Regions from separate parts of the Niveibacterium sp. COAC-50 genome, predicted to be linked through region 4. Evidence: predicted binding sites of a transcription regulator. Region 4 holds the regulator's gene; each other region holds the start of a gene.
The links. Region 4 encodes sigma-54, which starts transcription at its own class of promoters, with help from an activator protein. Its sites were predicted from a motif close to TGGCACGCTTNCTGCTNA; they were not measured.
Positions count from the first base shown of each region.

Region 1: the regulator sigma-54 is predicted to act here: its motif matches at 3,491-3,508, upstream of HH302_RS01295 (nitrate reductase).
Region 2: the regulator sigma-54 is predicted to act here: its motif matches at 2,319-2,336, upstream of flgB (flagellar basal body rod protein FlgB).
Region 3: the regulator sigma-54 is predicted to act here: its motif matches at 3,361-3,378, upstream of HH302_RS11245 (circularly permuted type 2 ATP-grasp protein).

Region 1 is NZ_JABCJM010000001.1:294,367-300,242, reverse strand. Features, by position in the region: gene HH302_RS01310 (NAD(P)-dependent oxidoreductase) at 1-562, opposite strand, end outside; gene ybiB (DNA-binding protein YbiB) at 651-1,562, shown strand; gene HH302_RS01300 (methyl-accepting chemotaxis protein) at 1,662-3,272, opposite strand; gene HH302_RS01295 (nitrate reductase) at 3,533-5,876, shown strand, end outside.
Region 2 is NZ_JABCJM010000003.1:357,363-363,238, reverse strand. Features, by position in the region: gene motD (flagellar motor protein MotD) at 1-470, shown strand, start outside; gene HH302_RS14840 (flagella synthesis protein FlgN) at 521-997, opposite strand; gene flgM (flagellar biosynthesis anti-sigma factor FlgM) at 1,026-1,331, opposite strand; gene flgA (flagellar basal body P-ring formation chaperone FlgA) at 1,480-2,181, opposite strand; gene flgB (flagellar basal body rod protein FlgB) at 2,394-2,801, shown strand; gene flgC (flagellar basal body rod protein FlgC) at 2,817-3,224, shown strand; gene HH302_RS14815 (flagellar hook assembly protein FlgD) at 3,239-3,931, shown strand; gene flgE (flagellar hook protein FlgE) at 3,951-5,186, shown strand; gene flgF (flagellar basal-body rod protein FlgF) at 5,258-5,876, shown strand, end outside.
Region 3 is NZ_JABCJM010000002.1:813,165-819,040, reverse strand. Features, by position in the region: gene HH302_RS11260 (proteasome-type protease) at 1-643, opposite strand, end outside; gene HH302_RS11255 (hypothetical protein) at 745-927, opposite strand; gene HH302_RS11250 (alpha-E domain-containing protein) at 939-1,886, opposite strand; gene HH302_RS11245 (circularly permuted type 2 ATP-grasp protein) at 1,891-3,312, opposite strand; gene HH302_RS11240 (ABC transporter permease) at 3,514-4,659, opposite strand; gene HH302_RS11235 (ABC transporter ATP-binding protein) at 4,661-5,626, opposite strand; gene HH302_RS11230 (HlyD family secretion protein) at 5,623-5,876, opposite strand, start outside.
Region 4 is NZ_JABCJM010000002.1:554,129-560,004, forward strand. Features, by position in the region: gene recA (recombinase RecA) at 116-1,138, shown strand; gene recX (recombination regulator RecX) at 1,159-1,608, shown strand; gene lptB (LPS export ABC transporter ATP-binding protein) at 1,595-2,317, shown strand; gene HH302_RS10050 (RNA polymerase factor sigma-54) at 2,334-3,809, shown strand; gene hpf (ribosome hibernation-promoting factor, HPF/YfiA family) at 3,821-4,144, shown strand; gene ptsN (PTS IIA-like nitrogen regulatory protein PtsN) at 4,262-4,729, shown strand; gene hprK (HPr(Ser) kinase/phosphatase) at 4,716-5,660, shown strand; gene HH302_RS10070 (PsiF family protein) at 5,732-5,876, shown strand, end outside.

The DNA.
Region 1 (5,876 bases), on a different contig from region 4:
CGATTGCCACGCCCGCGCCGGTAAGGATCTGGTTGCACGCCTTGGCCACCTGCCCGGCACCGCTCTCGCCAATCCAGGTAACCGTCTTGCCCATGCCTTCCAGCACTGGCCGCGCCCGCTCGAACGCGGCCTGATGGCCGCCGACCATGATCGTCAGGCTGCCGGCGATCGCACCGACCTCGCCGCCCGACACCGGTGCATCGAGCATCGTCACGCCGCGTTCGGCCATTCGGGCGGCGATCGAGCGCGCGGCAGAGGGCGCGATGGTGCTCATGTCGATGAACACCAGATCGACCCGGTTGGCGGCCTCCGCCCCTTCGGCGACACCACGCGCGCCCAGCGCCACCTCTTCAACATCCGGCGCGTCGGCCACCATGCTGATCACCACGTCGCAGTCGCGCGCCAGCGCGGCGGGCGATTCGGCGGGTTTGGCGCCGGCGATCAGGAGCGGCTGCATCGACTCTGCGCGGCGGGTCCATACCGCCACCTCATGCCCGCCCTTGAGCAGGTTGAGCGCCATCGGCCGCCCCATGATCCCCAAACCGACAAATCCGACTCTCATGATTCCTCCGTAGAATGCCGCCACCGGCATGGCGCTTGCGTGCGCCGCCGGCGAGAAAATCCAAGCCACGGAACGAAAGATACGCTCCATGCAATACGCCCCGATCATCAAGGAAATCGGACGAGGCGCCAAGGGCGCACGGCCAATGACCGAAGCGCAGGCCGAAAGCCTGTTCGGCGACATCCTAGACCAGCGCGTGCCCGACCTCGAGCTTGGCGCGATCCTGCTTTCGATGCGGATCAAAGGCGAAGATGCCGACGAGCTTGCTGGCTTCAAACGCGCGATGGACGCGCGCACCGCACAGGTCGCGGTGCCTGCCGGGCCGCGCTGCGTGGTGCTGCCGACTTACAACGGAGGGCGCAAGCAGGCCAACCTGATGCCGCTGGTGGCGCTGCTGCTCGCGCGCGAAGGCGTGCCGGTGCTGATCCAGGGGCGGCACGACTTCGAGAGCCGCGTGAGCCCCTTCGAGCTGTTGGGCGCCCTCGGTATCACCCCGGCGGCGGACACCGACGACGCCGCGCGCCAACTGGCTGATCGTCGCCTCGCGTGCCTGCCGGTCGCGACACTGTGCCCCGGGCTGGATGCGCTGCTCGCCCTGCGGCGCCGCGTCGGCCTGCGCAACAGCGGGCACACGCTTGCCAAGCTGCTGGACCCCTGCCGCGGCCACAGCGTGCGCGTGATCGCGGTGACCCATCCGGAATACCTTGAGCGCATGGCCGAGCAGCTCGACCGGGAACACGCCTGCGCGCTGCTGATGCGGGCGACCGAGGGTGAGGCCTACGCGCACCCGCGGCGTCGGCCCCGCCTGCTGGGTTATGTCGATGGTGCGGCGCGCGTGCTGTTCGATCAAGAAGATGGCGATCCGACGCGCGAGCCCGGCGAAGGCTGCGCGGTGGCCGACAATGCGGCGCAGATCCGCGCAATGCTCGACGGCGCGCAAGCGGTGCCACAACCGATCCTCGATCAGGTCAGCGCGCTGGCCCAACTGGCACGGGCCTGAAGCAGCACGCGCTGGAGACCGCTGAACGCGCGTGGCACGCGCCCCTTGCAGGGGAAAACAGCTTGCAACGGGCCCCGCCGCTAAATCGCGGCGATTCGCTTAAACGGTGAAACGCCCGACCGACCCGGCCAGCCGGCTCATTGCGCCGCCCGCATCCTCTGCCAGCGCAGCCGCACGTGCGGCGCTGGCGGCGTTGCGCCCCGCCGCAGCAGCGATATCGCCGATCAGCGCATCGAGCCGCTGCGTCGCGGCCTGCTGCTCGGCGAGCGCTTGCTGGATCCCCGTCATGCCGCATTCCACCTCGCCGGCTGCGCGCGGGATCTCATCCACCGCGGCGCCCGCCTGTTCGGCTCGCGCCACGCTCGCCTGCACGCCCGACACGCTCTGGTCGATCGCGCCGACCGCGGTATCGATGGTGTTACGGATACGGCCCACCGTGCCTACGATCAATTCGGTCGAATGCGCAGTGCGCTCGGCCAACTTGCGCACCTCGTCGGCCACCACCGCAAAACCACGCCCCTGCTCGCCAGCGCGCGCCGCTTCGATCGCGGCGTTGAGCGCGAGAAGGTTGGTCTGATCCGCGATCGCCTTGATCTCGCCCACGACGGTGGCGATCTGCACCGCCTCGTCAGAGAGTGAGGACACCACACGAGCGGTTTCATGTACCGACTCGGCAATCGCCCGGATGTCGCCCGCCACCTCGCGCACCTGCTGCGCGCCATCGCGCGCGCATTCACCCGACACACGTGCGCGGTCCAGCGCCTGCCCTGCACTCAAGGCGACGGTGGCGATGTTGTCGCGTACCGCGGCGAAGTCGCTGCTCGCGCGTTCGGCCATGAGCTGTTGCGAGCCAGCCTCCTCTCGTACCGAAGCCCCCACCGCCTGCAACGCCTCCACCGCCGACGCGGTTTCCTGCGTCGCGAGCAGGGCATCGCGCACCACGCCCTGCTGCACCGCGAGCAGGCGATCGAAGGCCGCGATCGCATCGCCGATTTCGTCCCCCACGGCGCCGTCGATACGCCTTGAAAGATCGCCGGATGCTGCAATCGCAGCGGCCTCGCGGGCCACGCGGCGCAAGGGCGGGCCTATGCGCCGATAGACGAACAATGCGGTGGCGATCAGCACGATGGCCGCCAGCACACCTACCGCGGCGCTACGCCACACGCTGGCCTGCACGGCGGCGGCTGCCGCGACGCGCTCCTGCTCCGCGGCGGCCGCAATCAGGTCGGTGAGCTTCTCAAGGCTGCCCTCGAGCGCTTCAAAGTCCTGGGTAAACCCGGTGAGTTCCGCCGACTGCGGCGAGGGGTTGGCCAGCAGCGCCTCCGCAGCCTTCAGATAGCGATCGACCACCGGCGCCGCCGCATCCGCGGCCGCCCGCGCGTCGACGGGCAGACTCTGTCGATTCCGATCGAAGTTCTCGCGCAGTCGCTTGGCGTGCTCAGCGAAGTCCTTCTGCACCGCGGCCTTGTCGTCACCACCTCCGCTCGACGCCAGCAGCGCGCGCAGCACATCACCGCGAATCGCGTCGTGCATCATGTCGACGTCGGTCTGTCGCAATACCTGTTGCTGGGTGCGCAGGATCGCGTCGATGCCGCCGGCAACTTGTCGCACCCCCGTTTGCGCGAGCAAGGCATTGAGCAACACCGCGAGGATGCCGGCCGCTGCCAGCATCAGCAGCAGCATCTGTATCGACAGCCTACGTCTTGGCATGGCTTTCCTCCGGTCGGAACGACATCAGGACTACGGCAGCGCCAAGCAAGGCTTGAGCCCCCGCTTTCGCCCTATTGCGGTGCATCACGAAACAGCTCAAGCAGCCATGCCGAATCCGCCCCAAGGCGGCGCCCCGCCGCATCAATCTGGTGCCTGCGGCCGGCGTGCTTCGTTCAGTCTGGCTGTCGAAGTCGCCGCCCGCAAGGCGCGCACCGTCATGGCACAGGCATTGCTAACCCGTCCCCGGAGACGAGGAAAAAATGGCTGAAACAAAATCCACCTGCTGCTATTGCGGCGTCGGCTGCGGCGTGATCATCGAACACGATGAAGGCGTCATTACCGGCGTGCGTGGCGACCCCCAACATCCAGCGAATTTCGGCCGCCTGTGCACGAAGGGCTCGACCCTTCACCTGACGGCGGCGCCGAACACCCGCGTTGCGCGTGCCCTGTACCCGGAACTACGCGCCACGCGCAACGAAGCGCGCAGCCGCATCAGTTGGGATGGCGCACTGGACCATGCGGCCGAACGCTTTGCCGCAATCGTCCGCGAACACGGCCCAGACGCCGTCGCCTTCTACATTTCGGGCCAGCTGCTGACCGAGGACTACTACGTCTTCAACAAGCTGGCCAAGGGCCTGATCGGCACCAACAACGTCGATACCAACTCGCGCCTGTGCATGAGCAGCGCGGTGGCAGGCTACAAGCAGACGCTCGGCGCCGACGCGCCGCCGGCCAGCTACGAAGACATCGACCACACCGACTGCCTCTTCATCAGTGGCAGCAACACCGCATTCGCGCATCCGATCGTGTTCCGCCGCATCGAAGACGCGCGCAAGGCCAACCCGGCGATGAAGCTGATCGTGGTCGATCCACGCCGCACCGACACCGCCGAGGCGGCCGACCTGCACCTGGCGATCCTGCCCGGCACCGACATCGCGCTCTACAACGCGATGCTGCATGTGATGCTGTGGGAAGGTTGGGTGGACGAGGCCTACATCGCCGCGCACACAGAGGGCTTCGATGCGCTGCGCAAGGTGGTCCGTGCCTACACGCCGCAGATGGCGGCGGGCATCTGCGGCGTACCGGCGGCGGACATCGAGCGCGCCGCGCAATGGTTCGCCACCTCGAAAGCGACCCTGTCGATGTACTGCCAGGGCCTCAACCAGTCTTCGCACGGCACCCACAACAATGCCGCGCTGATCAACCTCCACCTCGCCTCTGGGCACTTGGGCCGGCCTGGCGCTGGCCCCTTTTCATTGACTGGCCAGCCCAACGCAATGGGCGGGCGGGAGGTGGGCGGCCTTGCCAACCTGCTCTCCGCACACCGCGATCTGGCCAACCCGCAGCACCGCGCAGAAGTCGCCGCCCTGTGGGGCGTGCCGGACGTGCCCGCCGCCCCCGGCAAGAGCGCCGTCGAACTGTTTCGCGCGCTGGAATCGGGTGAAATCAAGGCCGTCTGGATCGCCTGCACGAACCCCGCGCAGTCGATGCCGGACGCGGCGCAGATTGCCCGCGCGCTGGCCAAGGCCGAGTTCGTCGTGGTGCAGGAAGCCTATGCGACGACCGAAACCGCCGCTTACGCCGACCTGCTGCTGCCCGCCACCACCTGGGGCGAGAAGACCGGCACCGTAACCAACTCCGAGCGGCGCATCTCGCGCGTACGCCCTGCCGTCGCGGCGCCGGGCGAAGCCCGCCATGACTGGGCAATCGCTGTCGACTTCGCGCGCCGCCTCGGCCACTCACTCGGCAACCCGCTCACCGACGCCCTGTTTCCCTATGCGGACGAAGAGGCGATCTGGAACGAACATCGCGAGACCACACGCGGCCGCGACCTGGACATCACCGGCCTGTCGTACGCGACGCTTGAAACCGAGGGTCCGCAACAATGGCCCTTCCCGAGCGGCGCCCGCAGCGGCAAGACGCGGCTCTACGAAGACGGCGTGTTCCCCACCGATTCCGGCCGCGCGAAGTTTGTCGCCGCCGAACACCTGCCCGTCGCCGAACCGGTGTCGGCCAAATACCCGATCGCGCTGACCACCGGCCGGCTACGCGATCAGTGGCACGGCATGAGCCGCACCGGCACGCTGGCGCGCCTGTTCGCCCATGAGGCAGAACCGCTGCTGCATCTGAACCAGGCCGATCTGGAACGCCGCGGGCTCGCCGAGGGTGATCTGGTTCGCGTGTCCAGCCGGCGCGGCGCGGTGATCGTGAAGGTCGCCGCGAGCGATTCGGTGCGGCCGGGCCAAGCCTTCCTGCCGATGCATTGGGGCGCAAACACGATGGGCGGCCACGGCGTGAACGTGCTCACGGTGGCAGCCTTCGATCCTTACTCGAAGCAGCCGGAGCTCAAGCACGCGGCGGTGCAGGTCGAGAAATACGCCGAAGGGCGCGAGGTCGTGGCGCTGCGTCGTGTCGAGGCGGACGCCGATGCCGAGCATGGTGCGATGGCGGTGATGGCGCGCATGCGCGACGCCCTGCAGCGCGAGATGCCGGAAGCCAGCTACGCGAGCCTCACGCTCGCGGGCCGCGACGCGCCGGTGGTAGTGCTGAAAGCCCGTGTGCCGGAGACCCGAGACGCGGCGATGGCCGCACTGGATGCCGCCA
Region 2 (5,876 bases), on a different contig from region 4:
GCCAGGTGTCCGTGAATGAGGGCGCGCATGGCATCTCGATCGAGATCAATGCCAGTGCGCTGTTCAATCCGGGTGAGGCCTACCTTGGGAGCGACGCGGTGCGTGCGCTGCGTGCCGTGGGTGAGGTCTTGGCACAGGGCGACTTCCCGATCCGCGTTGAGGGGCATTCCGACAATATTCCGATCGCGACCGCAGCGTTTGCGTCGAACTGGGAACTGTCGTCGGTGCGCGCGAGCTCGGTGGTGCGCTTGTTCATTGATACTGGTGTCGATGCGCGTCGGCTTACGGTGGCGGGCTACGCAGACCAGCGACCGATCGCGGATAACAGCACAGCCGACGGACGCCAGCGCAACCGCCGAGTCAGCATTCATGTGGAATCAATGTTGCCGCCCAGCGCCGAAGCACCGGCGGTGGGGCCGGTGACACCCAATCCGGGTGGCGCGGCGCTTGGCGCTACATTGCCGGAATGACTTGATCGTTCAGAACGCCGAGGGGCCGGTCAGCGGGCTGGCCGGCCGGCTCAGGCTTGGCCGAAGAGCCGACCGCCTGGGCGCGTTGAGGTGATGCCGCCTGCGTCGTAGAGGCTCGGCCCGGTGCTCGCGAGCAGCACGCTCATCGCTTGCTGGTTGGCGCGCAGCTGGTCACGGATAAACTCGCCATTGCGCAAATTGAGTTGCTGCGCTCGTGCGGCGAGGTCGAGATAGTGCCGCCATGCCCGCTGGGTTTGTTCGGGAAGCTGCGCGGTGAATTCGGCCATTTGGCTGGCCCGCGCGTCAATGCCGGACCGACTGAGCAGCAGGGCCCTTGCGTTTTCCGTTTGTTGCAACTGACGTACGGCAGCGGTTTTGTCTTCCGCCAAGCCCAGCAGGGCTTCGACCTGGCCGGTGACAAGCAACTCGTGCTCGTCTTCCAGCAGGCGCACAAACCGCTCCAGCTGGCCGGAAACTTCGGCCAGCAGAGCGGAAAACTGGGCTTGGAGCAGGGCGGTCGGGTTCAAGCGCTATGCAGACTTGTAATGCGCGCCGTCAAGCTTGGCGCGGCTGGGACTGCAGCATCTGACGGACGCTTTCGATCAAGCCATCGGCAACCTTTTCCGGATTGACACGGAAACGGCCGTCGGAGATTGCTTGCTTGAGCTCGCCCACCTTCGCGGCATCGACTTCAGGCACGCCGGCGAGCGTACCTTCCAGTTGCTGCAAACGCGATGCCAAGGGTGATACGTCGACCTTGGAACCCGCGTCGGCGCTGGGTTTTGCCGCGCTCTCGCGAGTGCCTCGCGCCTTCACGTCGCCGGCATTGCCGACGGACTTGTACGAACCTTCGATCTTCATGATGTCGCTCCTGTTTTCGCCTGTTCGAAGACCTAGCGGGCAGGAGCATGCTCCGTTTGCAGGGTCTTCTTCGGCTTGTTGTCAGGTTTAACGGCGCTATCTCACGGAACTTTAACCATTTTTCATCATTGCGCTGACAGGTCGCGAGTTACTGGCCGACATCGACCCGGCCGCCCGAGCGAGCGATGCCTTGCAGGACGCGGCCAGAGTCGAGCCGGACCTGGACCGGCTGCCCGTCCGCGGCGGCAGTCAGGGCAATGCCTTCGTTGCCCACCTGGAAGCCCGGCCCGTGAGATATGACCTGAACCCGCTGGCCGCGTTCCACTGCTTGCACCACCAGAAGCTGGTTGCTGCGTAGCGCAGTGCCGCCGGGCACCGCCTGCCGTAACGTCCGCCCGACCGCTTGGTCCGGGCGGGTGAGGGTGCCTGGCGGCAAAGCCGCGACGTCGCCGCGACGAACTTCCCAGTCCTGGGCGCCGAGTACGCTGCCGGCAGCAAGCGGGTGGGCCGCAACCAGGTAGTCGTCCTCAACCCGCACCCGCGCGGGAATGAACAGCGTCCAGGCCGGCTGTGGACAGCGCACGCCCACGGTGGTGTGTCCCCAGGCGCGCTGGCCGCTCGGCAAAAAGGCTTGCGGCGAATCGCAGGGTTTCGCGTTGCGGGGGATCGCAGCGTCGGCGATCTCGACTGTCACGGCGCCGCTGTTGCGCGATGCCTCGCGCATCAGAAACTGGGTTACCGCCTCGCGCAGGGCAGCCTGCGCAGCGCTCGCCGGTGTTTCCGGATGGGCTGGTGAAGCCAGCAGCAGCAAGGCGGTGAGCAGGATGGTTCGGACTGGCTTCGCGAGCATGGCGCGATTGTCACACGGGTCGCGTTTGCCGTGATGGCGGCAAGGCTTGCCGGCAGCGGCGGCAGCATGCGCATGAATTGCCGCCTGAATCGGGGTCTTTTCGGCGCAAGGCCGCGAGGCGGCTGCGCTGAGAATGCTGGCACGGAAGCTGCAAAGGGATAGGCGGGTGATTCGGACCGCTTCCCGCAGACCGGGCCACCAGGAGATTTGCGATGACCATGACCGCTCTAGACCGCCACCTTGGGTTCCAGCAAGCCGCGCTGAACACGCGGGCGTATCGCCAGGAGTTGCTCGCGGCCAACATCGCAAACGCCGATACCCCGCACTACAAGGCGCGGGACATTGATTTCAAGGAGGCGCTCATGGGCGCACTGGATGGCAAGGTCAAACCGCTCGCGCTGACGACAACCGCGCAGCGGCATATCGAGGGTGGCGCCAAGGCGCCGCTCGCGCCGTTCGTCAAGTATCGCCAGGAAGAGCAGTCGGCGGTCGATGGCAACACGGTGGATATGGATGTCGAACGCTCCGCGTTTGCAGAGAACGCCGTGCAGTACGAAGCGAGCCTGACCTTCATCAACGGCCTGCTGCGTTCGATGCAGCAAGCGATCCAGAACCAGTAAGCGCGGGCGGCCATCATGAGCATGCTCAACGTCTTCAACGTCGCAGGATCCGCCCTCAGCGCCCAGTCGGTACGCCTCAACGCGGTGGCGAGCAACCTCGCCAACGCTGAGAGCGTCGTGAAGTCCGACGGCCAGCCCTATCGCGCCAAACAAGTGGTCTTTGAGGCGACGCCGATGGGCGGCAACGGCGCAATGGGTGTGCACGTAAAGCAGATGGTGGAGTCGGCTGCGCCGTCCCGCATGGTGTACGACCCGAAGAACCCGGCTGCGAGCCCGGAAGGTTATGTGCAGTTGCCGAATGTCGACGTGGTTGAAGAGATGGTCAACATGCTGTCGGCCTCGCGCTCGTACCAGACCAACACCGAAGTGATGAATACCGCCAAGACCTTGATGCAGCGGACGCTGCAAATCGGTCAGGGCTAAGCAGGAGCTGACAGATGTTTATCTCGAATAACACCACGAGTGGCGCAGGCGTCGTCAGTTCGGATCTGCTCAACAGCCTCAACGGCACGACGAAGAAGAGCAGCACGAGCACCGATGCAGTCTCAGAGGATCGATTCCTGACCATGCTGACGACCCAGCTGAAGAATCAGGATCCGATGAATCCGTTGGACAACTCGCAGATGACTTCTCAGCTTGCGCAGATCAGCACGGTGGATGGTTTGAAGAAGGTGAACAGCACACTCGAGTCGATGCTGGGCACCTTCCAGACCAACGAGACGATGCAGGCGGCAGCAATGGTCGGCCGTGGCGTGCTGGTCGATGGAAAGGGCCTTCAGCTCTACAACGGTCAGGCACTTGGTGGCGTTGAGCTTGCCTCGGCGGCGGACAAAGTGAAGGTTTCGATCGTGGATTCGAGCGGCTCAGAGGTCGCCAATCTGGACCTCGGCGATCTCGATGCGGGATCGCATGTCTTCACCTGGGACGGCAAGACCAGCGCAGGGGCCGATGCGGCCGCCGGCAACTACACGATCAAGGTCAGCGCCGTGCAGGGCGACAAGGCTGTCGAGGCCACGGCTCTGCAGCTGGGCACGGTGAGCAGCATCGTGCGTGGCGCGAAGGGTGTGGATATTGAAGTAGGCCGGCTCGGCATGTTCTCGATGTCGGATATCAAGCGGATTCTGTCCTGAGCGGGCAAGGAGAAGGACCATGGCATTCCAGCAAGGCCTCAGCGGGCTTAACGGCGCATCCAAGGCGATCGACGTCATCAGCAACAACGTTGCCAACACCAGCACGATCGGCTTCAAGAGCGCGCAGACCAAGTTCAACGATGTCTATGCCGCAGCGCTCAATGGCGCAGCCGCCGGTGTACAGGTCGGTATCGGTGTGAACGTCGGCGCGGTGGCGCAGCTCTTCAACCAGGGCAACATCACACCGACCGGCAACCCACTTGATCTGGCGATCAACGGCAACGGGTTCTTCCGGGTACAGCAGCCTGGCGGTGCGATTTCCTACACCCGTAACGGGCAGTTCGAGATCGACAAGGATGGCTATGTTGTGAACTCGGCCGGCTACCGGCTGCAGGGTTATCCGGCGAACGCGCTGGGTGTGATCCTGCCGGCGACACCGAGCGACATCTACCTGAATACCGCCGACCTGCAGCCGAAGCAGACCGAATCGGTCAAGATGGGCATCAACCTGGATTCCCGCCAGACCGTTCCGACCGTGCCGTTCGCGAGTACCGCTGCGGCGCCGCTTCCCGACCCACTGTCGTACAACTCGTCGACCTCAGTATCGATCTTCGATTCACTCGGTAACTCCCACATCTACACGATGTACTTCGTGAAGACCGGTGGCGGCACCTGGGATATGCATACCTCGGTGGATGGCGGTGTCGCCTCCGCTGCGACCCCGCTGGCCTTTGATTCGTCCGGCACCTTGACGACGACGATGCCGCTGGCGATGACGGCGACGATCGCTGCGTCGTTCGGCGCCGTGTCGCCGATCCCGTTCGAACTCGACTTCACCGGCACCACACAGTACGGCAGCGCCTTCGGTATCAACCGTCAGTTGCAGGACGGTTTCGCCTCTGGCCGCCTGTCGGGCATCACGATCGCGCAGGACGGGACGCTGCAGGGCCGCTACAGCAACGGCCAGTCGAAGATCCTCGGCCAGACCGTGCTGGCGAGCTTCGCCAACCCGAATGGCTTGCTCTCGCTCGGCCAGAACCTGTGGGGCGAGTCGCCCGAATCGGGTCAGCCGCTGGTTGGTAGCCCGGGCTCCGGCAGCCTTGGCTTGGTGCAGGCCGGTTCGGTGGAGGAATCGAACGTCGATCTGACCGCAGCACTGGTCGATCTGATCACCCAGCAGCGCAGTTACCAAGCGAATTCGCAGTCGATCAAGACGCAGGATCAGATCCTGCAGACCCTGGTCAACCTGCGGTAAGGGTCGGCTGAGGGGGGGTTGTGACCCGCACGTAGCCAAAGCAGTCAAGCCAACGGAAACGGAAACCACAAATGGACCGTGCGATCTATACAGCGATGACCGGCGCCAAGAGCACTTTGCTGCAACAGGCATCGGTTGGACACAACCTCTCCAACGCCACCACCGACGGCTTCCGTTCGGAACTGCATCGCCTGCGGGCGGTGCCGGTCCAGACGCAGGCCTTGCCGTCGCGCGCCTTTGTTGTCGATGCGAGTGTGGCCAACGACTTCACCCCTGGCGCACTGCAATCGACCGGCCGCGCGCTGGACGTTGCGATCAATGGCAAGGGCTGGTTCGCGGTGCAAACGCCGGACGGTGGCGAGGCCTACACCCGCGCCGGCCGATTCGAAGTGAGCGCCAACGGCGAGCTGGTCAACGAGCGTGGCCTGCAGGTGCTCGGCGAGGGCGGGCCGATCGCGTTGCCCCCCGATAACAGCTACGAAATTGCCGGTGACGGCACGATCAGTGCGATTCCGCGTACCGGAAGCCGCAACAACGCCGAGGTGGTGGGGCGCCTGAAGCTGGTGAACCCGGAAGAGGCGCAGATCCAGCGTGGTGACGATGGCTACTTCCGCCTCGCCAGCGGGCAGCCGGCCGAAGCCGACCCAGCGGTAAAGGTCGCTGGTGGTTACGTCGAGTCGAGCAACGTGA
Region 3 (5,876 bases), 260 kb from region 4:
CTTGCGACTCGATCGAGCGGTGGCGCGCGATGCGGCATTCGTCGGTGCGGATCAACGCGAGATCGAGCGGCAGGCCGACCGACAGGTTCGAGCGGATCGTCGAATCCATCGAGATCAACGCGCACTTCGTTGCTTCGTCGAGCGAGGTGCCGCGCGTGATGACGCGGTCGATGATCGGTTTGCCGTACTTCGATTCGCCGATCTGGAAGTACGGCGTCTCGGGCGTCGCCTCGATGAAGTTGCCGGCGGCGTAGATGTTGAACAAGCGCGGGCGTTCGCCGCGAATCTGCCCGGCGAGGATCAGGCTGGCTGAAAAATCGATGCCGAAGGCCTGCAGCGATTCGGCGTCGCGCCGGTGCACGTCGCGAATCGTGTCGCCAACATGGCGCGCCGCCTCGAACAGGTTGGGCACGCTCCACAGGCTGGTGCCCTCGGTGCTGCTGAGGCGTTCGTTGAGCATCGTCACGATCGCCTGCGTGATCGCGAGGTTGCCGGCTGTCATCAATACCATCACCCGCTCGCCCGGGCGCTCGAAGACGTTGAGTTTGCGGAAGGAGTTGATGTGATCAACGCCGGCATTGGTGCGCGAGTCGGACAGGCACACGATGCCGGCGTCGAGGAGCATGCCGACGCAGTAGGTCATGGGAAAAGGCTTGGTCGCAGAAAGGCGGGATTGTCGCCGCCCTTGCGGGGCGGGGCCAGCGCTTGTTCGCGGCGACCGTGCGGGCCGCCGCGAACCATGGATCAGCCGGGCGGCGCGCCGCGCTCGGCCGGTGTCAGTTGCCAGGGCTCGGGCGCAAAGCGCCCGGCTTCGGCCTGCAGTGTGTAGGGCGTGTCTTCGAGCGGATTGGTCCACAACGCAAGCATCGCAGCGGGTGGCGTGGCAGGCGCGTCGGGCGTTGGCTGATTCGGGTGCGAACGGGTCATGACAAGCCTCCTCAGGTGGTAACGGGAACCAGGAAGTCGTCGGAGATGCGCTGGCCGAGATCGAGGATGCGTTCCAGCGCGCTGTCGAGGTAGGGATGCAAACCGTCGCGCATCAGTTCCTCGATGCGGCCGAAACGCAGGCTCGCCTCGAACTCGCCGGCGCGGCGCTGGGTCTCGGCCGAACGGCCGTTCGCCACCGCCTGCAGCAGGCCGTACACCTCGCGCATGCAGTAGGCGAGCGAGCGCGGCATGTCCGGGCGCAGCAGCAGCAGCTCGGCAACGCGGCTCGGCGTGATCTGATCGCGATACACGCGGCGGTAGATTTCGAAGGCCGACACCGAGTGCAGCAGCGCGCTCCACTGGTAGTAGTCGACCGCGGCATCGTTCGGTGTGTGGGCGCCACGCAGCAGGTGGTACTTCACATCGAGGATGCGCAGCGTGTTGTCCGCACGCTCGATGAAGGTGCCCAGCCGGGTGAAGTGGAAGGCCTCGTCGCGCAGCATGGTGCCGACGGTGACGCCGCGCGACAGGTGTGAGCGGTACTTGACCCAGTCGAAGAACTCGGTCGGGCCGGTTTCGGCGAGGCGCGAAGGCGCGAAGTCATTCACCTTCAGCCAGGTCGCGTTGATGGCCTCCCACAGCTCGGAAGTCAGCGTGCCACGCACGGTGTGCGCGTTCTCGCGCGCCGCGCGCAGGCAGGAGACGATGCTCGACGGGTTGTCGCGGTCGAACATCAGGAAGTGCATCACCGTGTCGGTGTCGATCACGTCATGTTGTGCGCGGTAGGCGCCCAGCATGCCCATGATGTCGAGCGTGGCGGTCCACTGCCGTTCGATCTCGCCGGCGCTCTGCGGCAACAGCGACATGCGGTGGTGCACATCGAGGATGCGCGCGAGGTTTTCGGCGCGCTCCATGTAGCGCGCCATCCAGTAAACGTGGTCTGCGGTACGGGACAACATGTTTTCAGGCCTCCAGTACCCAGGTGTCCTTGGTGCCCCCGCCCTGCGAGGAATTCACCACCAGCGAGCCTTCCTTCAGCGCGACGCGCGTGAGGCCGCCGGGTACGAAACGGATCTCGCTGCCCGAAAGGACAAAGGGCCGCAGGTCGATATGGCGCGGCGCGATGCCGGATTCGACGAAGGTCGGGCAGGTGGACAGCGCGAGCGTTGGCTGGGCGATGTACTTCTCCGGCGCGGCGATGATGCGCTGGCGGAAGGCTTCAATCTCCGCCTTGGTCGATGCCGGCCCGACCAGCATGCCGTAGCCGCCGGCACCGTGCACTTCCTTCACCACCAGTTCGGCCAGGTGATCGAGCGTGTAGGCCAGATCGTCGGGCTTTCTCAGCATGTAGGTCGGGACGTTGTTGAGCAGCGGCTTCTCGCCAAGGTAGAAGCGCACCATGTCCGGCACATACGGGTAGATCGACTTGTCGTCCGCCACGCCCGTGCCGATCGCGTTGGCGAGCGTGACCTTGCCGGCGCGATAGGCGGCAAACAGGCCCGGCACGCCGAGCATCGAATCCTTGCGGAAGGCCTGCGGATCGAGGAAGTCGTCGTCGATGCGGCGGTAGATCACGTCCACCTTGCGGCGGCCGCGGGTGGTGCTCATGAACACGCCTTCGTGCGTGACGAAGAGATCGCGCCCTTCGACCAGCTCGATGCCCATCTGCTGCGCGAGGAAGGCGTGCTCGAAGTAGGCGCTGTTGTAGCTGCCGGGCGTGAGCAGCACCACCGTGGGGTCCGACACGCCGTTCGGCGCTACGGTGCGCAGCGTATCGAGCAGCAGGTCCGGGTAGTGCTCCACCGGCGCGATGCGGTGGGTGGCAAAGAGGTCGGGGAAGAGCCGCATCATCATGCGGCGGTCTTCGATCATGTACGAGACGCCGGACGGCACGCGCAGGTTGTCTTCCAACACGTAGAACTCGCCGGCGCCGGCACGCACGATGTCGACGCCGGAGATGTGCGAATAAATGCCGCCAGCGACGTCCACGCCCTTCATCTCGGGCCGGTACTGCGCGTTCTGCAGCACCTGCTCGTAGGGAATCACGCCGGCCTTGAGGATCTCCTGGTCATGGTAGATGTCATGCAGGAAGGCGTTGAGCGTGCGGATCCGCTGCGACAGGCCGGCGGAAAGCTGCTGCCATTCGGCAGCCGGAATGATGCGGGGAATCAGGTCGAACGGAATCAACCGCTCTGTCCCCGCCGCCTCGCCATACACGGCGAAGGTAATGCCGACGCGCCGGAACAGCGCATCGGCCTGCACCCGCTTGCGCTCGATGCGTGAAGACGCGGTCGCCTCCAGCCAGCGCTCAAAGGCTTCGTAATGCGGCCGTGTCTCGCCAGCCGCGCCGTTCATCTCATCGAAGAACGCCCCGTTTGCTCCCATGCTCGCCTCCGCGTACGGCTCGCTGCGTTGCGAGCCGGCAGCAGGGGCTTTGCGAGAACTGTGCCAACCGGAAAACATGGGTTTTCCGGGTCATCCAGGGCCGCTCATGCACGCTTACGGCGCGCGAAAACGATGGGGCGACGCGGCGGCGCACCAATCCGGCGCATCGCCCGGACGCGCCCCGTCGTGGTGCGTGCCCGCTCAGTCCAGCGTCTTGCGGAAGCGTTTGAGCCCGATGGCCAGCACGACGGTGATGAACAACAGCAGCGGCCACAGGTGTGGCCAGATCTCGACGACACCGTTGCCCTTGAGCATCACCCCACGCGCCAACCGCAGGAAATGGGTCAGTGGCAGCGCCTCGCCGATGAATTGCGCCCAGCCCGGCATGCCACGGAACGGGAACATGAAGCCGGACAGCAGGATCGACGGCAGGAAGAAGAAGAAGGTCATCTGCATCGCCTGCATCTGGTTGCGCGCCACGCTCGAGATCGTGATGCCGACGACCAGGTTGGCGGCGATGAAGACCAGCACGCCGAGCAGCAGTACCGGCTTGGTGCCGATGAACGGCACGTTGAACAGCAATCGCGCGGCAATCAGGATCAGCACCACCTGCACGAAGCCGATCAGGATGAAGGGCAGGATCTTGCCGACCATCACCTCTACCGGCCGTACCGGCGTGGCGAGCAGGTTCTCCATCGTGCCGCGTTCGACTTCACGCGTCAGCGCGAGCCCGGTCATCATGATCATCGTCATCGTCAGGATCACGCCCATCAGGCCGGGGACGACGTTCCACGCGGTGAGCCCATCCGGGTTGTAGCGGCGCTGCACCACCACGTCGAACGGCGGTGGCGCGGCGGCGTGCGAAGCCAGCGGGCCACCCAGGTCTCGCGCGAGCGCGCCGGGCGCCAGCTGGTTGAGCGCGGCGATGGCGTTGCCGGTGGCCGTTGGGTCGGTCGCATCCGCGTCGAGCAGCACCTGAGCGCGTTCGCCGCGGATCAGCTTGCGCGAGAAATCTGGCGGGATCACCAGCGCGAACTGTGCGCTGCCCTCGGCGAGCATGCGGTCAGCGTCGGCCTGCGTGGCCGAGGTGCTGAGGATGTCGAAGTAGTCCGACACCGTCAGCGCGGCGGTCAGGCTGCGCGCAAATGCGCTCTGCTCCTCGGCCACGACCACGATCGGCAGATGCTTGGGGTCGCCGTTGATTGCGTAGCCGAACAGCGTCAGCTGGATGATCGGTATGCCGACCATCATCGCGAAGGTCAGCCGGTCACGGCGCAGCTGGATGAATTCCTTGCGCATCACGGTGATCAGGCGCGCAAACGACAAGCCGCGCAGCAGGGCGAACATGTCAGTGCGCCTCCTGGAAGTTGTCGCGCGTCTGCCCCATCAGATGGATGAACACATCCTCCAGCTGCGGCGCCGCCGCCGACCATTCGAACGCCGGCTCGTCGCGCCACGGCGCGATCGCGGCGACCAGCGCCGCCGCATCACTGCCGCTGACATGCAGCGTGTTGCCAAAGCGGGTCAGCATGTCGACACCGGGTGCGCCGCGCAGCTGTGCCGCCAGCGGCGACACATCGTTGCCACGCACATGCCAGGTCGCAAACCCGCTGCGTTCCACAAGCTGAGCCGGCGTGCCCAGCGCCAGTAGCTGACCGTAGGCGATGTAGCCGAGACGGTGGCAGCGCTCGGCCTCATCCATGTAGTGGGTGGACACCAGCACAGTGATGCCTTCGGCGGCGAGTGCGTGGATCTCTTCCCAGAAGTCGCGTCGCGCCTTGGGGTCGACGCCGGCGGTGGGCTCGTCGAGCAGCAGCAGTTTAGGTTCGTGCAGCATGCACGCCGCCAGCGCCATGCGCTGCTTCCAACCGCCGGAAAGCCCGCCGGCAAGCTGGTTCGCACGGCCACCGAGGCCGAGGCGCTCAATCGCGGTATCCACCCGCTGGCGGCGGCGGTCCATCTGGTACACGCCGGCCACGAAGTCGAGGTTCTCGCGGATCGTCAGGTCTTCGTAGAGCCCGAAGCGCTGCGTCATGTAGCCGACTTCGCGCTTGATCGCCGCCGCCTCGCGCAGGATGTCGTAACCCAGCGTGTGGCCGCTGCCGGCGTCGGGTGTCAGCAGGCCGCACATCATGCGGATCGAGGTCGTCTTGCCGCTGCCGTTGGGGCCGAGAAAGCCGAACACCTCACCCCGGCGCACCCGCATCGACAGTTGGTCGACCACCGTCTTGTCGCCGAAGCGCTTGGTGAGGCCAACCACATCCACCGCACGCTGTTCGGGCGGAATGTCGAGCGGCGCGATCAGATCGTTCATTGGCCCGCCTCGGGCAACACGTCGACCGGCAGCCCCGGCGCCAGGGCGACTGCGCGTTCGGGTTGCGCCTCGGCCTTGAAGACCAACTTGGCGCGGTTGTCCTTCGAGTAGATCACCGGCGGTGTGTATTCCGCGCTGCTGGCGACCCAGGTGACGCGCGCGGTGAAGCCCTCGCCACAACCGTCGCAGCGAACGCGGATGCGCTGGCCCGGCCGCATCGCCGCGAGCCTGGCTTCCGGAATGTAGAAAC
Region 4 (5,876 bases):
GCGAAACGCGCGCCGGGTGAAGTGGCGGAAGTGTGCCATGTTTTCCTGCACGCGCCCGACCGAGACGCACGCAATCTCTGTGCCATAATCGTTTCCAACGAATCGAGGAAACCCCATGGACGACAACAAGGCGAAAGCACTTCAGGCCGCGCTGGCCCAGATCGAAAAACAGTTCGGCAAGGGCTCCATCATGCGGATGGGCGATGGCGAAGTGGAATCGGACATCCAGGCGGTGTCGACCGGCTCCCTCGGGCTGGACATCGCGCTGGGCATTGGCGGCCTGCCGCGTGGCCGCGTGATCGAGATCTACGGCCCGGAATCGTCAGGCAAGACGACCCTCACGCTGCAGGCGATTGCCGAGATGCAGAAGATGGGTGGCGTGGCCGCCTTCATCGACGCCGAGCACGCGCTCGACGTGTCCTACGCGCAGAAGCTGGGCGTCAACGTCGGCGACCTGCTGATCTCGCAGCCGGATACCGGCGAGCAGGCGCTTGAGATCGCCGACATGCTGGTGCGTTCTGGCAGCGTCGATATCGTCGTGATCGACTCGGTCGCCGCGCTGACGCCGAAGGCCGAAATCGAGGGCGAGATGGGCGATCAACTGCCCGGCCTGCAGGCCCGCCTGATGTCGCAGGCGCTGCGCAAGCTGACCGGCAACATCAAGCGCACCAACACCATGGTCATCTTCATCAACCAGATCCGCATGAAGATCGGCGTGATGTTCGGCAACCCCGAAACCACCACGGGCGGCAATGCGCTGAAGTTCTACGCCTCGGTGCGTCTGGACATCCGCCGCACCGGCACGATCAAGAAGGGCGACGAAGTCATCGGCTCGGAGACCAAGGTCAAGGTCGTGAAGAACAAAGTGGCGCCGCCGTTCAAGGAAGCGCACTTCGACATCCTTTACGGCGAGGGCATCTCGCGCGAAGGCGAAATCATCGACATGGGCGTCGAACAGCGCTTTGTCGACAAGTCCGGCGCGTGGTACGCATACAACGGCGAGAAGATCGGCCAGGGCAAGGACAACGCGCGCGAATTCCTGCGCTCGCACCCGGAAACCGCACGCGAAATCGAGAACAAGATCCGCGTACAACTGGGCCTACCTGAACTGCCGGCTGGGGAAGCCGCCGCGGCCTGAACCGACGAGGCACATTGGCGATGAGCGGCGACGAGCTGAAGGCCCGCGCGCTCCGAACGCTGGCGCAGCGCGAACACAGCCGGGCCGAGTTGGCGCGCAAGCTGGCCGCGCACGGTGAGCCGGACGCGGTCGAAGCGGTACTCGACCGGATGAGCGAACTGGGCCTGCTGTCCGACAGCCGCTTTGCCGAAAGTTACGTGCGCAGCCGTGCCGGCCGGCTCGGCCAGCGACGCATCCAGCATGAACTCGCACAGCGCGGCGTGGATCCGGAAACGATCTCCGAAGCGCTGGCGAGTGAGTTGGGCGAGACAGAACTGGAGCGCGCCCGTGCAGTGTGGGCGCGCAAGTTCGGCAGTACGCCGGGCGATGCAAAGGAATGGGCGCGCCAGGCGCGCTTTCTGACCGCCCGCGGATTTTCCGCGGAGGTCGTAAGAAAAGTGTTGAAAGAGCCGTTCGATGAGTCTGCTTAAGGTAGGCGGTCTATCCAAGCGCTACAAGGCACGCACTGTCGTGCGCGATGTCGGCTTCGAAGTCGGCAGCGGTGAGGTGGTCGGCCTGCTCGGCCCCAACGGCGCCGGCAAGACGACCTGTTTCTACATGATCGTTGGCTTGGTGCGTGCCGACGGCGGCACGATCACCCTCGACGACAAGGAAATCACCCACCTGCCGATCCACAAGCGGGCGCATCTGGGCTTGTCCTACCTGCCGCAGGAAAACTCGGTATTCCGCAAGCTCACGGTGGCCGAGAACATCCTCGCAGTGCTCGAACTGCAGAAGCTGCCGAAGGACAAACTCACCGCGCGGCTCGATGAGCTGCTGGGCGAGTTGGGCATCACGCACTTGCGCGATGCAACCGCGATGTCCCTCTCGGGCGGCGAGCGGCGGCGGGTTGAAATTGCCCGCGCGCTGGCCACCAACCCGCAGGTGATCCTGCTCGACGAACCCTTCGCCGGCGTCGACCCGATCGCGGTGATCGATATCCAGAAGATCATCCGCTTCCTGAAGGATCGCAACATCGGCGTGCTGATCACCGATCACAACGTGCGCGAGACGCTGGGCATCTGCGACCGCGCTTACATCATCACCGAAGGGGTGGTGCTCGCCAGCGGCCGCCCCGACGAAATCGTCCAGAACGACAAGGTTCGCGAGGTTTACCTCGGCGAGCATTTCCGACTCTGATCGCGCAACCCCCACGATGAAGCCCTCGCTCCAGCTCCGCATCTCCCAGCAGCTCGCGCTGACCCCGCAGCTGCAACAGTCGATCAAGCTGCTGCAGCTATCGACACTGGAGCTCAACAGCGAAATCGAGCGCATGCTGCTCGAGAACCCCTTGCTCGAACGCGAAGACGCCGAGTCGGACCCGGAAGCCTGGGGGCAATCCGCCACCGCGCCGAGCGGCGACGAACGCACCGACACCGCCAACGATGCGGCGGCCGAAGCGGCCGAGACCTCGCCCGAACCAAGCGAGCCGAGCTTCGACGATGCCGGCAGCTATGACGACGGCCCCACCGAGTGGTCCGGCGAAGGCGGCGGCAGCGGCAGCGGCAATCGCGACGATGACGACGAGACGGATTTCCAGGAATTCCGTGCTGCGCAGACGAGCCTGCGCGACCACCTGGATGAACAAGTTGCCCTAATGCCGCTGTCGGACCGCGATCGCGCGCTGCTGCGCTTCATGATCGAAGCGCTCGACGACGATGGCTATCTGACCCAGCCGCTCGACGAACTGCTGGAGCTGTTGCCGTCCGAGTTTGAAGTTGACGTCGACGAGCTGCAGATCGCCCTCGCGCACCTGCAGAACCTCGATCCGCCGGGCATCGGCGCACGCTCGCCAGGCGAATGCCTGAAGCTGCAATTGCGCCTGCTGCCTGAGAGCGCTGCGCGTGAAGCCGCGATCATCATCGTCGAGCAGCATCTGGAGCTGCTGGCCGCGCGGGATTTCGTGCGACTCAAGCGGCATCTGGGTTGCAGCGACGAAACCCTGCGCGAGGCGCACCAGCTCGTTTGCAGCCTCGATCCGCGCCCCGGTGCGCGGTTTGCCGCAATCGAGACGCGATATGTGATCCCGGATGTGATCGTGCGCAAGGTGCGCGGCCACTGGAGTGCGACACTGAACCCGGACGCGATGCCCAAGCTGCGGATCAACCAGCTCTACGCCGGAATCCTGCAGCAGAACCGCGGCTCGGCCGGATCACTGGCCGGGCAGTTGCAGGAGGCACGCTGGATGATCAAGAACGTGCAGCAACGGTTTGACACGATCCTGCGGGTATCCCAGGCAATCGTTGACCGCCAGCGGCAGTTCTTCGATTATGGGGACGTGGCAATGCGTCCGCTGACACTGCGCGAAATCGCAGAGCAGCTTGATCTGCATGAGTCGACGATCTCTCGGGTGACCACGCAGAAGTACATGGCCACGCCAAGAGGTATCCTTGAACTGAAGTATTTTTTCGGCAGCCACGTCGCCACGGATTCTGGCGGCGCGTGTTCAGCTACGGCGATTCGTGCGCTGATTCGCCAGCTGGTCGCGGCAGAGGATCGCAAAAAACCGCTATCCGATGCGCGGATTGCCGAGCTTCTCGGCCAGCAGGGGATTGTCGTTGCGCGGCGTACCATCGCAAAGTACCGCGAGTCGCTCAACATCCCGCCGGTCAGCCAGCGCAAGATGATCTGAGAGGATAAATCATGAACCTGAACATCACCGGACACCATCTCGAAGTTACCGCCGCGCTCCGCGACTACGTAACATCGAAACTGGATCGCGTGATTCGCCACTTCGATCACGTCACGAGCGTTAACGTGATCCTGTCGGTGGAAAAGCTGAAGCAAAAGGCGGAAGTGACGGTACATGTACGCGGCAAGGACATTTTCGTCGAGAGCATTGACGAAGATTTGTATGCCGCAATCGACGCCATGACGGACAAACTGGACAGGCAGGTTCTCAAGCACAAGGAAAAGTCCTACGATCACGGCCACGAGGCGCACAAGCGCCAATCTGCAGAATCGTAATCACGGTCGCTCTAGTGAATCCCGGCGCGTAAGCTTGCGGAAAGCCCCCGCGCCGAACATGAGCTGACCCCGGATCTGCGCGCCTTCGGGCGCGCAGTGCATTTCTGAACCCCAAGCATGAATCTCATCGCCCCGCTGCTGCCGCCGTCCAATGTGCTCGTCGATCTTGAGGCGAGCAGCAAGAAGCGCGTCTTCGAACAGGCTGGCCTGCTCTTCGAAAACCATCAGGGACTCGCGCGCAGCGCCGTCTACGACGCACTTTTCACGCGTGAAAAGCTCGGCTCCACCGGCCTTGGACAAGGCATTGCGATTCCGCACGGCCGTATCAAGGGCCTGCGCGACGCCGTCGGTGCCTTCATCCGCCTTGCGCAGCCCGTGCCATTCGAGGCCCCGGACGGCAAGCCGGTGAATCTGATGTTCGTGCTGCTGGTGCCGGAAAGCGCCACCGAGCACCACCTGCGACTGCTATCGGAGCTCGCACAGATGTTCTCCGACCGCAGCTTCCGCGATGCACTGGCGCAGGCCAGTGATGCGTCCGAGGCCCACACCCTGTTCGTGAACTGGAACCCGAATGCGGCGAACTAGCGTCGCCCGGATCTACGAGGACAACCGCGACCGGCTCGGCCTGAGCCATCTCGCCGGCCCGCTCGATGTCGAGGTTCAGGTTCCAAATGAGAAAGTGTGGCCAGCCGAGCTGGTAGGCCACCTCAACATCATCCACCCGAACCGCATTCAGGTGATGGGCGAGGCGGAGCTGGGCTGGATTCGTCGCCAGGCACGCGACAAGGTACAGCATCAGCTGGAGAGCATCTTGCTGGCGCACCCGCCAGCGATGATCGTGGCGGACGGATGTGAAGTGCCGCCGCTGATCCAGAGTGCGTTCGAAAGCGCACGCGTCGCAATGTTCACAACCTCGGCCGAGACGGCCCGCGTGATCGATTCGCTGCGCACCTATCTTGCGCGCAACCTTGCCGAGAAGACCTCGCTGCACGGCGTGTTCATGGATGTGCTCGGGCTCGGCGTGCTGATCACCGGCGATTCCGGTGCCGGCAAATCCGAGCTTGCGCTCGAACTGATCTCGCGCGGTCACGGTCTCGTCGCGGACGACGTGGTCGAAGTCTCGCGCATCGCGCCCGGTGTGCTGGAAGGGCGCTGCCCGCCAATGTTGAAGGACTTCCTGGAAGTCCGTGGTCTCGGCATCCTGAACATCCGCACGATCTTCGGCGAAACCGCATGCCGCCGGAAGATGAAGCTCAAGCTGGTGGTACATCTGCATCGCCAGATCCGCGGCGAAAGCGCGCAGATGCCACGCCTGCCGCTGGAAGACGATATGCAGGATATCGTCGGTGTACCAACCCGCCGCGTCACCCTGCCGGTTGCCGCCGGCCGCAACCTTGCGGTGTTGCTGGAAGCGGCGGTGCGAAATACCATTCTTCAGTTACGTGGCATAGACTCGATGCAGGAATTCGTTGATCGCCAACGCTCTGCGCTGGATCTCGACGAAGAAGACCTGTAGCCCGAACGCCCGCATCTCCTTCCGCCACATCGGTGGCGGCTCTACCCCAATCTCTCCTCCGGAGGCCTAGCATGAATAAGCTTGTGATCTTGGCTGCAGCTCTGGCCGCGCAGTTCGCCCTGCTCCCCGCCCACGCCGCCGACGAGGCGAAAAAGCCGACTGCGCAGCAGGAAAAGATGAAGGTCTGCAACGAGAAGGCGACCGGCATGAAGGGCG